Prosthecobacter dejongeii: one gene and its partner. The protein of the gene in region 2 binds, or shares a complex with, the protein of the main gene of each other region. Links are inferred from orthologs where the notes say so. Each region holds a gene or a part of one and is shown on either strand. Other genes may lie near its edges. The genes, in order: rpsT and rpsL.

Region 1 (8,895 bases), on a different replicon or contig from region 2:
CCCTGCGGGTTTGCCCAGCGTCAGCTTACCCACAGTGGGTTGGAAGAGAGAGGTATAAAGATCCTGCCAGCGATGATACAGAATGCCATTGAGATGGAAGTCCACCTCCGTGCCGTTTTTCCGCACTTGAAAGGCTAGGTGCGCCCATCCGGTATCAGGCAGTAAATCATCCATGGCACTGGCAGGTGTAGTGACACTCACTGGCGGCAGGGTGATCTTATTGATCACCGTTCCTGCGGCGTTCGCATAGAAGAGCTGACGACGACCACTGAGACGGATGGAGGTGCCATCTGGAAAAGTAACCAAGTGGCGCTCCACGGCATCATCTGCTGTACGGCAGTCCACAAACATGCCGATGTACCAATCTTTCGCGCTCACGCTTTGAGGTTGAGTCAGCACATTGAATTCCAGGCCGATGCTGCCATTCATCCAAAACCCCTTGCCATGGACACCGCCAGTCGCGGCAGGCTCCAGACGGCCATTACCGATGACAAGACCATGCTTGGGCACCACCCAGTTAGTGGCTAAAGAGGTGGCTGCGTTTTGCAGTTTCACAGGGTTTGAAAACGTATTCGTCGAGGTATTCCACCCGCTGTGATGAGTGAAATAGTTCTGACCCGTTCCAGAATTCACAAACGTGAGCAAGCCACTCATGTTCGCGATGATGAAAGCGTCTGGGTCTAGATAATCATCGAAGGCCAGCTCATCGGTCTGCTTGCCATTGGTGATGGGCCAGGCCACATCCCGGAGACTGATGGGCATGAATTTGGTGCGGTAGTTGAAGAGATTTTCCAGGGAATCAATGATGTTACCATTGTCATTCTCTCCCACCGGCATTTGCTTGGTCGCACGACCGAAGCCCAAGCGGATCTTGCCATTCTCCGTGCCTAAGGGGCCAGAGTTAGGCAGGAACAATGAAACCAGGCGGGACTGCGGTCCCATGGTGGTATCCCCTGCCCCCACGGCGTAGTCCATGTCATTGTTGAGGTTATCAAACTGCACCAACTTGCCATGGGTCCACAGGCCGATGATGGAAAGACACTGATGTTTACCACCGTCTTCGGCATCATAAATCGGGGTTTCTTCAGGCACACCGGTTTGGGGATAACGGCTGTTATTCCAGCTCCCGCCAGAGAGATAATGCAGACGGTCAAAGCCTGCCTCAATGATCAGGTTCTTTGCATGGCGATCCATCCAGGGATAGGATCCTCCAATGTCTTCTCCATCCGGAATGAGATTGCCTTCCGTATCCCGAAATGGCGCACGAGCGAAACCAAACTTATTGTTAATCCGTGTGTCGTACGGGGCATGCGTGATGGGGATCAAATGCGTCCACTGAGCGGGATCTGCAGTCGCCCCAGTGGGGTAATAGGAATACACGATATCACAGCCCTGGGCAGCTTTGGCCACACCCGTCACCGGATCTGTCCATGGCATGGAGCCAGCGCCCACTCGCACCACGAGCAGACGGCCATCTCCTACCACCATCGGCTCAAACGCCTGGGCTGAAAAAGCGTAAACGGGTCCTGCTAAAGTCGTCCCCGTTTTGGTAATAGAGGTAATAGCCGCACTCGTCGTCTTGGGATTGCTCACGATCACACGGATCGGAGTGACAAAGAACTGCGTGCGTTTATCCGCAGTCACGGGGTCCGTCGTGTTGCTGGTGACGAAGAGCTTGATGTCATACACATCTTGCCCACTCGCATTCACCGTCGGCGGTGCATCATCCCACATGCAGGCATGAGACACACCTTTCACCCCATCGGTATATTGAAAACGGCTGGCTGAGGCACTGGCAAATCCGTCCATCCACTTGAAGCTTGTGCTGCTCATCGTGTGAGAGCCTGCGGGATTCAGCAGAAAGGGCTGAGACATCTTTTCAGGCATCATCAGCGCAAATCGCGGCGTGCCACCTTCCGTGCCGCCACCTTCAACAATGACGCCCACACGCCCATCCTGCGTCACGCGCAGACCTGGCATGTGAGGACGGGTGAAGCTGCTGTTCAGATACGTCGCACCTGAATAGTTTTTAATCACGCCTGTCACCTCACGCCAGATGGCAGGAGATTCCGGGATCGCTTGCTGGCTAAAGGCAGGCACACAGGGCAGACAGACTGCCATTAGGAGAGGTCGTATCCAGTTGTTAGTCATTGGCACGGATTGGGTTGGTGCCAATGAAAATAAGAAATCGTGATCTGGATCGCTTGAACGAATCGCTTGGAGATTAGAATATTTCGCTCACCCCTTAAGAACGGTGGCGCTGACGATAAGCCAGAGGAGCGTCCCCATATTTACCCTTAAAACAACGTAGCAGATGACTCTGATCCGCAAAGCCCGTCATGTGGGCAATCGTAGCCACGGAATCATCCGTCTCTCGCAGCAGCTTAGCCGCTCGCTCCACTCGCAACTCCTTCACATATTGGGCAAAACCCCAGCCCGTGGTCTCTTTGAAAAAGGCTCTAAAACGACTGGTGCTCATGCCCGCTGCTTTGGCCGCTTCCGGTTGGGAAAGGGACTCATGCGCATGCAGCGAAACATAGTCCAGAGAGCGACGTAGCCGCTCCTCCTTCACGGCTCGATCCGTCGTCGCTAAACCCTGGCTGGAGGCCGCTGAAAAAGCCTGCCGCATTTGGAACAAAACGGCCATGAAATGAAATTTCAGCGCCACCCATCGTTCCTCTCCCACCTCCGCATGAAACCAGCACTTCACTAAACGCAGCAAGGCCTCATGCACCGCAGGAGCGGCAGGGTGATCCACCTTCAAAAGCGGTAGCACCCCAGCGCGCCGACGATCCCAGGGCAGTAAAAACCCCTGATCCACCACAGCCCCCGCCTGAGCCACCAAGTGAGATGGAAAGAGCATCACCAGAGCTGTGTGCGCGGCATCCATGCGCATGACACCGTGGATTTTTAGAGGATCCACCAACACGACATCCCCCGGATCAAACAGGAAGCGATCATTGCCACTGCGAAAGTCTCCACGACCGCTCAAAGCCACAAAGAACTCGTAATAATCATGCCAGTGCATCCAGTTCTCTCCCACCATGCGGCGGTAACCTGGATACTGCTGTAGGCTCATGATCAAAGGTAACGGCTCAGGAAATCGCCGTCCCAAGTAACGCCGAGAATCAATGCGGCCTGAGAGATCAAAAATCTCCGGCTTCTGCGTGGCTAAAAACGCCAGCAAGTCGGCGGTCGCAACAGGCAGCGTTTTCATGCTTCAGGCTCGCTGATAGCTTGGCATCAAGGGATGCTTTGCCCCTGAGCAGCCTCCCAGAGGCCATACCAGTCTTCGCGTTCCAACTGAATGTCCATGGCCTGCGCGGTGGCGATCAATCGCTCAATTTTATTGGTGCCAATGATCGGTAAAGGTTGGGAAGGATGAGCAAGAATCCACGCATAAGCCAACTGGTCCAGCGTCGCTCCACCATACTTGGCAGAGAGCTCTGCCGCTTTTTTCTGCAATCGAGCTCCCGCAGGGTTTTCTGGACTCATCAAGGCTCCCTTAGCCAGCGGTGACCAGGCCATCGGCTTGAATCCTAGCTTCTGACTCTGATCCGCCGTGCCATCATAGATTGGGTCCATATGCAACAGACTGAATTCAATCTGGTTGGTAACCAGGGGCTGATCCATCCTTGAATTGAGCAGGTCAAACTGATGCACATTGTAGTTAGAAACGCCTGCACTGCGAATCTTGCCTTCCTTGAGCAAACGGTTTAGCCCTTCCGCCGTTTCATCGGCTGAGGTGAGCCAATCCGGCCGATGCACCAGCAAGAGATCCAGATAATCCGTGCCCAGCAGTCGCAGAGATTTCTCGGCGCTTTTCACGATTCGGGCTGCCGTGGCATTGTAATGCGCCACTTTCCGGTCAGGGTGAAAATCACAAGGCACGTAAATGCCGGATTTGGTGACGATCTCAAATTTCTCTCGCAGACCAGGCTCTTTTTTCAAAGTCTGGCCGATGAATTCCTCGACACGATAGAGTCCATAGATCTCGGCGGTGTCTAACGTGGTGATCCCGAGCTCTAAACACGCATGAAGACGCTTTAAAAGGTCATCGGAATGGGCTGTCGCTGGGTCATCCAGAAAACGCCAAGTACCATAAACAAGACGGGAAAAAGCAGGACTGTTTGAGGCCAAAAAAACACGGGGAATCATGAGGCAGCGATTGAAAAGGGTAACCGAGCATTTGAAAACGCAAAAATGCACTGCCACTCAAGTTCTCTAGACTTGGCCATAAACACAAAAAACCCGCCTGCGATCAAGCAAGGCGGGTGTTTAAAAACGAAAGCGAAAGTCGAATTAAGCCTTCTTGGTCAGAGCACCCACCTTGAGGGCAAGGCGGCTCTTCAGACGGGAAGAAGTGTTCTTGTGAAGAACTTTAGTTTTGGAAGCTTTGTCCGTCGCCGCAGAAAATTCGCTGAGGCTGGAATTAGCAGCAGCGGAATCGCCCTTTTCGATAGCGCTGAGAACTTTCTTACGCAGCGTGCGAATGCGGCTCTTCACGGATTGATTGGCCGCCGTGCGCTTGGCGGTCTTGCGGATGTCTTTTTCTGAAGAGCGAATGTTAGCCATATAAAAGTCTGCTGAGAGAGAGGGCGGAGTGTATAGAGCACTCTTTTAAAACTGTCAAACTGGAATCTGCAACTGCTTCGCTCCAAATAATTGCTGTCACAAATGATTCGTTAAGCGGTAAGACTCATGAGAAACCTAGAATTTCCACTGTCATGACCCGTCGCTGCTTGCTCCCCCTTTTCAGTTCCTTCGTGATCGCCACCCTCGCGCTTGCTCAGTCGGCGGCCGCTGAGGTTTACGAAATGCGTATCTATACAACCAACGAAGGCAAACTGGATGCCCTCCTGGCCCGTTTTCGTGACCATACCTGCCGTCTTTTTGAGAAACATGGCATCATCAATATTGGATATTGGGTGCCCCTAGCTAAAGAAGACGGGGCCGAAAACACCCTGATTTACATTCTCAAACATGAAAGCGTGGAAGGCGCGAAGAATGCCTTTGCCAATTTCGGCAAAGATCCTGAATGGCAGGCGGCGCGAAAAGCCAGTGAGGAAAAAGGCAAGATCCTCGCCCGACCGCCGGAATCTGTGTTTTTGAGCAGCACCGATTATTCCCCCCTGATCAAATTGGGCAAAGCTGCCAAGGATCGCGTTTTTGAACTGCGCACTTACACCACTCCCGTCGGCAAGCTAGATTCCCTGCATTCTCGCTTCAAAAATCATACCATGGCCCTTTTCACTAAACATGGCATGGATCATGTCGCTTATTGGGTGCCTGCTAAGGGGCAAAAAGATGAAAACATCAAACTCATCTACATCCTATCTCACGCCAGCCAAGAAGCCGGCAAAACCTCTTTCACCGCCTTCCGGGCGGACCCAGAATGGATCCAGGCGAAAAGTGAAAGCGAGAAAGACGGATCTCTCACCCTTCCTCAACCAGATGGCGTGAAAAGCATCTACCTACGCGCCACAGACTTTTCTCCCATTCGCTGAATATCCGACGAAAAACCTACGTCAGCGGCAACGAAAATCCCTTGCCAAAACACGTATCAAACCTAATGAATTTCCAATGTCTCATCAAGACTTCTTATTCAAGATAACACAGGGAGTCTGTTTGACTCTCGCTCTAGCGTTCACCACAAGTTGTGGAAAAAAATCTCAGATCATCTACGAAGCAGAGCAAAAGCGCCTGACCATGATGGAGCTTCAAGGCCAGTCAAAAAAGCTAGAAAGCGAAATTTTAGCGACAGGAAATCTGGGCCGTTATCAAAACACTCAACCAAGTCACGTCGTCGAGCTCAAACACCTGCTTGAAAGACAGAAGACTGAAAACATACAACTTAAGGCAGACAAAGAAGCTGCTCAGAAAAGAGTCGAAGCGGTGAAACAGGAAATGTCCCGCTACCTCACTCAATTTCGCTAACTTTAAATTTACGGACCCATGGAAGGAAAGCATCTTATTTATGTTCTGCTATTAATCGCGCTGATGGGCGTCGGTTACGGCATCTATCACACCACCGAGATTGATGATGCCAATAAAGAGTTGATTGCCGTAACAGAACAGATCGGTAGCCTTGAGTCTCTGATTCAAAAACAGAAGGCCTACATCGAAGTACGCGGTGAAGCTGTCGCTCTGCTTACGGCTTTAAATATCATGCAGAAAGATGCAGCAGGTATTCGCAAAGAAATCGTTGATTTGCGTCTGGGTGAAGAACAAGCCCGTCGTGATTTTGAGCAGGCCATCGAAAACTCTCGCAGCAATGCCGCAGGCCTCGTCTTGAATGATCCAATCCTCCCTAACGGGATTCGTCTGCGCAACGCTCGCGTCGAGAAAGTGGATAAAGATGTCACAACGATCAGCCATTCGGAAGGGATCTCCAAGTTCACTCCAGATATGCTGCCTCTAGAACTGAAGGAGCGCTTTCGTTTTGGCATGCCCATAGGCGGGCCCACTGAGACGGCGACCCTTACGGCCGCCACCTCAAGTGTGCCAACCATCACAGCCTCCTCACTTCCTGTGGCAGCTTCAAAAACAGACCTCCTCTCAGCAGCGCAGAAGCAGCTCGAAAAGCTAAAAAAGGAACTTCCCTACCTGGAAGAGGAACTTAAAAAGACAGAGACAGAATCTGCTGCTGCCACCTCACCTTCAAAAAAATTCTACTTCAAGAATCGGTTGGACTCGATCAACAAGCAAATAGCCGACCTCAAAGGCCAGATGCTGCTTGCCGAAAACGAAGTTAAAAAGCACGAGTAGTTTTAGAAGTCAGGTCTTTAGAGTCTGCGAGTTACACACACGCGAGTAGCTCACAGACTCGCCTTCCCCCCAATCCCTCGGCGTTTTTTGCCGCGAGAAGACTGGCAAAGTCCGAACATTCCTGCGGAGTCCACTGAGCTAACCATCCGTGCAAAAAAGCACCGTGATACACATCCCCACAACCGGTGCTATCCAACAGGGGAGAAGCCGAATAGGCCGGTTGGTGAAAGCGCCATCCGTTGGGCATTGCCAGCCAACTTCCCTGGGTTCCTTGGGTGATCACAACCACTAGAGCCGGTGGATTCAGTAGTTTTAGGAACATTTCTTCCACGTCAGACGTTTGGCAAAAAGCTTCCGCAAATTGCCAGGAAACAATGCGGATATGACTTCGAAGAACCAAGTCCCGGATAGAATCTCGGTAGCGTCCCGCCCCACCGTCAAAGGAAATTAATACATTCGCCTCCGTGGCTAACTTCACAGCCTGCCTCGCGGCTGCTTCGTGGCGCCCATTGATATGCAGCAGCCGAGCTTTAGAGATCCGTTCGCGATGATGATCCTGAAGCTTTAGCTCTCCTGCATTGGAAGGCAAATATGTGATTTGGCGCGCGCCATCTCCTTTTCGTACCAGAATCACCGCCTGAGCCGAGATCGCTGTCGGCAGGAGCTCGATGGCTTCCGTCGAGACTTTATGACGCTGTAAATCAGCCATGATCCGCTGGCCAGCAGTGTCGCCGCCGACAACGTCAAACAGCGCGGCAGATCTGCCAAGACAACCTAGTACGCAAAGAGCGGTGGCCACAGGACCACCGCCCATCTGTAAATGCTGGAAAGCCTCTGTGACACCCTCTTGATCACTGAACTCAGGTACTAACCAAAGATCATCTTGAGTCGCCGCACCGATTCCTATCACCTCAATGATAGGAGTGGTGGCAGCAGTAAAAGTCACAAACAGCCTGATGCGTTTCCGCACCCTAAAAAACAAACATCAAAGACCTGCACCACCGCTCTTAGCGATGAAATTAAGAGCGAGGACCGCAACAGAGAGAAGAAAAACAACCCAAGCGAGAATCATAAAGAAAGGGACAAAAGTTAAGAGTAATGAAAACTTACGGCCTCAATCTTACTGAGGGAGGGCAGGAAGATGGCCGCCGGAGATGAACTCATTGGACCAAGAACCGTCTGGCAGAGCTCTTTCCCATTTCACAGGAACCGCAGGCGGCACCATGATTGGGGAATCTGCGCTGGCTGAAATGCGGTCACTACCGAACATCTGGATGACCAGAAGAACGACGGAAGCAAGCAAACACGCGACTGAGAGTGGCATCAGGCCTTCCTCAGGATCTTTTTCTTCATAGAACTGTTGGGAATCCGTAGCCGCTGTGCGTTTTACGGGAGCACTAGGCGGAGCCGAGATGCTCGGACGAGCCATGGGCTGAGTCTGCTGAAGTTTTACCGTAGCTTTGGGGAGAGCACCTGCGCCTGCGCCAGGTCCTGCCGCCAAAGGTGCCGTGCCAGGAGTGCGAGGAGCGCTGACTGCTGGACGCGTCGGCATGGTCTTCAAGGGCGCTGTCGTAGCCCCCGTTTCCATGCGAGGTGCGCCTGGTGCCACGGGTGCTGCAGGAGCACCTGGTGCACGCGGTGGAGCGCCTGCCATGGGAGGTGCGCCAGGAGCGATAGGAGGTGCCCCTGGAGCCGAAGGTGGACGAGGCGCAGCCATAGGCACAGTCGCCGCTGGTGGTGCACCCAGAGGCCGCGGTGCTGGTGGCACGGGCATGGAAGGTGGCGGCGCGCTAGGAACAGGAGAAGAAACCACCGGCACAGCGGAGGTGGTTTTGCGCACATCCATCGGTGCAGGTGGCAGCTTCACGGGAGCCGTGGCTGACTTCGGTGCTGGCGGGGGCAGCGGTGCAGACGGTAGCTGAATGGGTGCCGTAGAACGCTTCGGCGTAATGTCTGGGGGAGCGATGCCCATCGAGACGGGAGACACGGGAGCCGTGGCTTCACGTGGCATTGTGGCTCCGGCACCTGGACGCGAGCGCAGGGTGATGCGCACGGTTTCCTTTTTCAGGGGCACAGCGGCAGTCTTGGGTGTGCTGGGCGGTGGCGGAGTGGGCGTGTTTTCGGATT
Region 2 (3,111 bases):
CCCGGAAGGTAGTCGATGACAGCATCGATCAAATACTGAACACCTTTGTTCTTGAATGCCGAACCACCCGCCATTGGGATGATCTTGTTGGCAATCACGCAACGGCGAAGGCCTTCTTTGAGCTGCTGAATGGAAATCGGCTGTTCTTCGAGGAACATCATGCCAATTTCTTCATCGTGGCTGCAAACTTGATCCAACAGACCTTCGTAGGCTTCTTTTGCTTTGGCAATTTCAGCGCCTTCAAGGTCACGAACTTTGTAAGTAGAACCGAAACGGTCATCATCATTGTAAATGATGGCTTTCTGGTTCACCACGTCAATCTGGCCAGACAAATTATCTTCAGCACCAATCGGAATCAGGATTGGCCAGGCATTGGCCCCCAGTTTTTCACGGACATCTTTGACAACGTTTTCAAAGTTGGCACCCGTGCGGTCCATCTTATTAACGAAAGCGATACGAGGAACGCTGTATTTTTCAGCCTGACGATAGACTGTCTCGGACTGCGGCTGCACACCTGCCACACCGCATAGAACGAAAATTGCACCATCCAGAACACGAAGAGAGCGCTCGACTTCGGCGGTGAAATCCACGTGCCCTGGGGTGTCAATGATGTTGACACGCATGTCTTCATTCTCACGCAGCTTGAAGATACCCTCTTCTTTAAGCTGTTTCCAGCGAGCTGTTACAGCGGCGGAAGTGATGGTGATGCCACGCTCTTTTTCCTGCTCCATCCAGTCGGTGGTAGCAGCGCCATCATGAACTTCACCAATTCTGTGAATCATCCCTGTGTAAAACAGGATACGCTCAGTCAGAGTGGTCTTGCCCGCGTCAATGTGAGCACAGATCCCGATGTTACGGGTGCGCTCCAGAGGATATTCGCGGCTGGGGGAGTTAGGATTCGACATGTGACAGAAGAAGTGTGGTGTGAGCGAGCAGCGTGATGGGAATAACCGCGATTAGAAGCGGAAGTGAGCGAACGCGCGGTTGGCCTGAGCCTGCTTATGAACGTCGTCACGCTTACGGACTGCGGAACCCTGCCCAGTGGAGGCTTCCTTGAGCTCATTTGCCAGCGCACGGTGCATTGGGACACCCTTGCGACCACGAGCATAACCAACAATCCAGCGCATGGCCAGAGACTCAGAGCGAGACTGATTCACTTCCAGAGGAACCTGGTAAGTAGCACCACCCACGCGGCGAGCTTTTACCTCAACCTTAGGCTTAGCGTTTTCGATCGCACGATTGAAAAGATCCAAAGGATCAATGGAATCGGTTTTCTCATTCAGCTGCTCGATGGCTGCATATACAATGCGCTCAGCGAGAGACTTTTTGCCGCTCTGCATGACGCGGGCAATGAGGTGAGCCACAAGCTCGCTATCATAGCGAGAGTCTTTGTGAACAGGCTTGTCGTAAACGCGTTTTCTGCGGGCCATAACGGGTAAGGGGACGAGGTGGGCTTAAAGGAGGGGTAAATTCAACGAAGGCTTACTTCTTGCCTTTGGCAGGAGCGGCAGCAGCAGCACCCTTCTTCGGACGCTTAGCACCATACTTGGAACGGCCACGACGGCGCTTGTCCACACCCAAGCAGTCCAGAGTACCGCGAACAATGTGATAACGAACACCCGGCAAATCCTTCACACGACCACCGCGAACCAGCACGATGCTGTGTTCCTGGAGGTTGTGGCCTTCACCACCGATGTAAGCGATAACTTCGAAGCCGTTCGTCAGGCGAACTTTGGCAACCTTACGCAAAGCCGAGTTTGGCTTTTTAGGCGTGCGGGTCATGACCTGAAGGCAAACGCCGCGACGCTGCGGGCAGCTTTCAAGCGCAGGCGACTTCGACTTCACCGCTTTATCTTTGCGGCCGTGTCTGACGAGTTGATTGATGGTGGGCATGGTCTGAAAAATATTCCGTTCCTTGATGGCCGCAGAGGGCATGGAATCAGAAGAAGACAGTGCAACCACCCTCAAGAGGGTTTAGCACAGTGTTTTTCCGGTTCACTGCTCCGATAGCAAAGACTCACTCTCGTGAATCATTAGCCAGCACTCACGGGGAGTGCTTGGGCCGGGGAGCGGGCACTTTGGGTTAGATCCTCTTTTGTGCAAGATCTTTTTCATGTCTTTGTGAAGTTTTTCACAAGTAATTGTCTAGGATAACTTAACAAATGCGCCACTTCCACAGTTCTTATGGATTCACTGAGTCTTGAAGTGCTTTTTGTTATTCCCTTCCCCAATCCCTGTAAAATGGGCATTCCAGCCGCACCCGCCAAATGTAGACATGCAAGAAACACCCAATATTCAGGTTTTCGTGGCCAAGATGACAATGGCCAGAAGCTCTGAGTTATTGACACTAAAATTAGGTTAGGCGGACTCATTGCTCTCCCCTTCCCTGCCCGATTACAACAAAGCCACCTCTGTTCGAGATGGCTTTGATCCGCCGAAAACTGTCTCAGAAGCCTTTTATTGGGCGCAATCTGGGCACTGACCGAAGAACTCCAGTTCATGGTAAAGCTTTTTGAAGCCGGATTTTTTAGCGATTTGCTTTTCCAGCGCCTGAACTGGGCAGGAAATATCCAGTTTTTCGATTCTGCCGCAGTCATTGCAGATCAAGTAATCATTATGCTCACCAGGAAGAATCATCGTGTAATAGGCCGCGCGATCATGCAGGCCTAACCGACGGATGAGGGTGCGTTCCTCCAGCTTCATGAGCAGTCGATAGACGGTGGCTTTATCCGCACCACTGCCCAGGTGCTCAGACTCGGCGATATCCGCCAGCGTCAGCGGTTGACAGGCGTGGATGAGGATGGAGAGCACATCCTCCAAGGCTTTTGTGCGGCGTAGCCCAGATTCACGGGCACGCTCCATGGAGTCACGCAGGAGCTTTTCCGGTTCCAGGCGCACGCAGCCGTCGTGGTGGTGATGATGGTGTTTGCTCACGATGCTTTTGGTTATCTCTACAGCTCCGTCTAACGCCAAGTTAAACCTTGGTGACGATACGATCAATCGCCACCAAGGAGAATCAATGGTTAGTCAGCTTTACGCTTCAACTGAGGGAAAAGGACCACATCACGAATGCTTTCGGCCCCAGTCAGCATCATAATGAGGCGGTCAATG

The links.
Region 1: rpsL (region 2) and rpsT share a complex: the UniProt entries of both Bacillus subtilis proteins name them as parts of the 30S ribosomal subunit. The link is inferred for Prosthecobacter dejongeii from one-to-one orthologs.

Annotation. Positions count from the first base shown.
Region 1 is NZ_JACHIF010000008.1:11,719-20,613, reverse strand. The notes cover bases 2,940-5,778. They hold rpsT (30S ribosomal protein S20), read right to left. Parts: upstream 4,576-5,778; coding sequence 4,303-4,575; downstream 2,940-4,302. Other genes in these bases: HNQ64_RS17165 (hypothetical protein), read left to right, coding at 5,629-5,778; HNQ64_RS17170 (NIPSNAP family protein), read left to right, coding at 4,728-5,507; HNQ64_RS17180 (aldo/keto reductase), read right to left, coding at 3,244-4,158; HNQ64_RS17185 (AraC family transcriptional regulator), read right to left, coding at 2,940-3,217. Also shown: HNQ64_RS17190 (hypothetical protein), read right to left, coding at 1-2,100; more of HNQ64_RS17185, read right to left, coding at 2,246-2,939; more of HNQ64_RS17165, read left to right, coding at 5,779-5,937; HNQ64_RS17160 (hypothetical protein), read left to right, coding at 5,956-6,768; HNQ64_RS17155 (PfkB family carbohydrate kinase), read right to left, coding at 6,800-7,714; HNQ64_RS17150 (hypothetical protein), read right to left, coding at 7,889-8,895. UniProt on the Bacillus subtilis protein: Binds directly to 16S ribosomal RNA.
Region 2 is NZ_JACHIF010000011.1:81,278-84,388, forward strand. What follows is about bases 189-3,111. They hold rpsL (30S ribosomal protein S12), read right to left. Parts: upstream 1,894-3,111; coding sequence 1,483-1,893; downstream 189-1,482. Other genes in these bases: fusA (elongation factor G), read right to left, coding at 189-905; rpsG (30S ribosomal protein S7), read right to left, coding at 957-1,430; HNQ64_RS20895 (Fur family transcriptional regulator), read right to left, coding at 2,458-2,934; lysS (lysine--tRNA ligase), read right to left, coding at 3,024-3,111. In the rest of the region: more of fusA, read right to left, coding at 1-188. UniProt on the Bacillus subtilis protein: With S4 and S5 plays an important role in translational accuracy. Interacts with and stabilizes bases of the 16S rRNA that are involved in tRNA selection in the A site and with the mRNA backbone.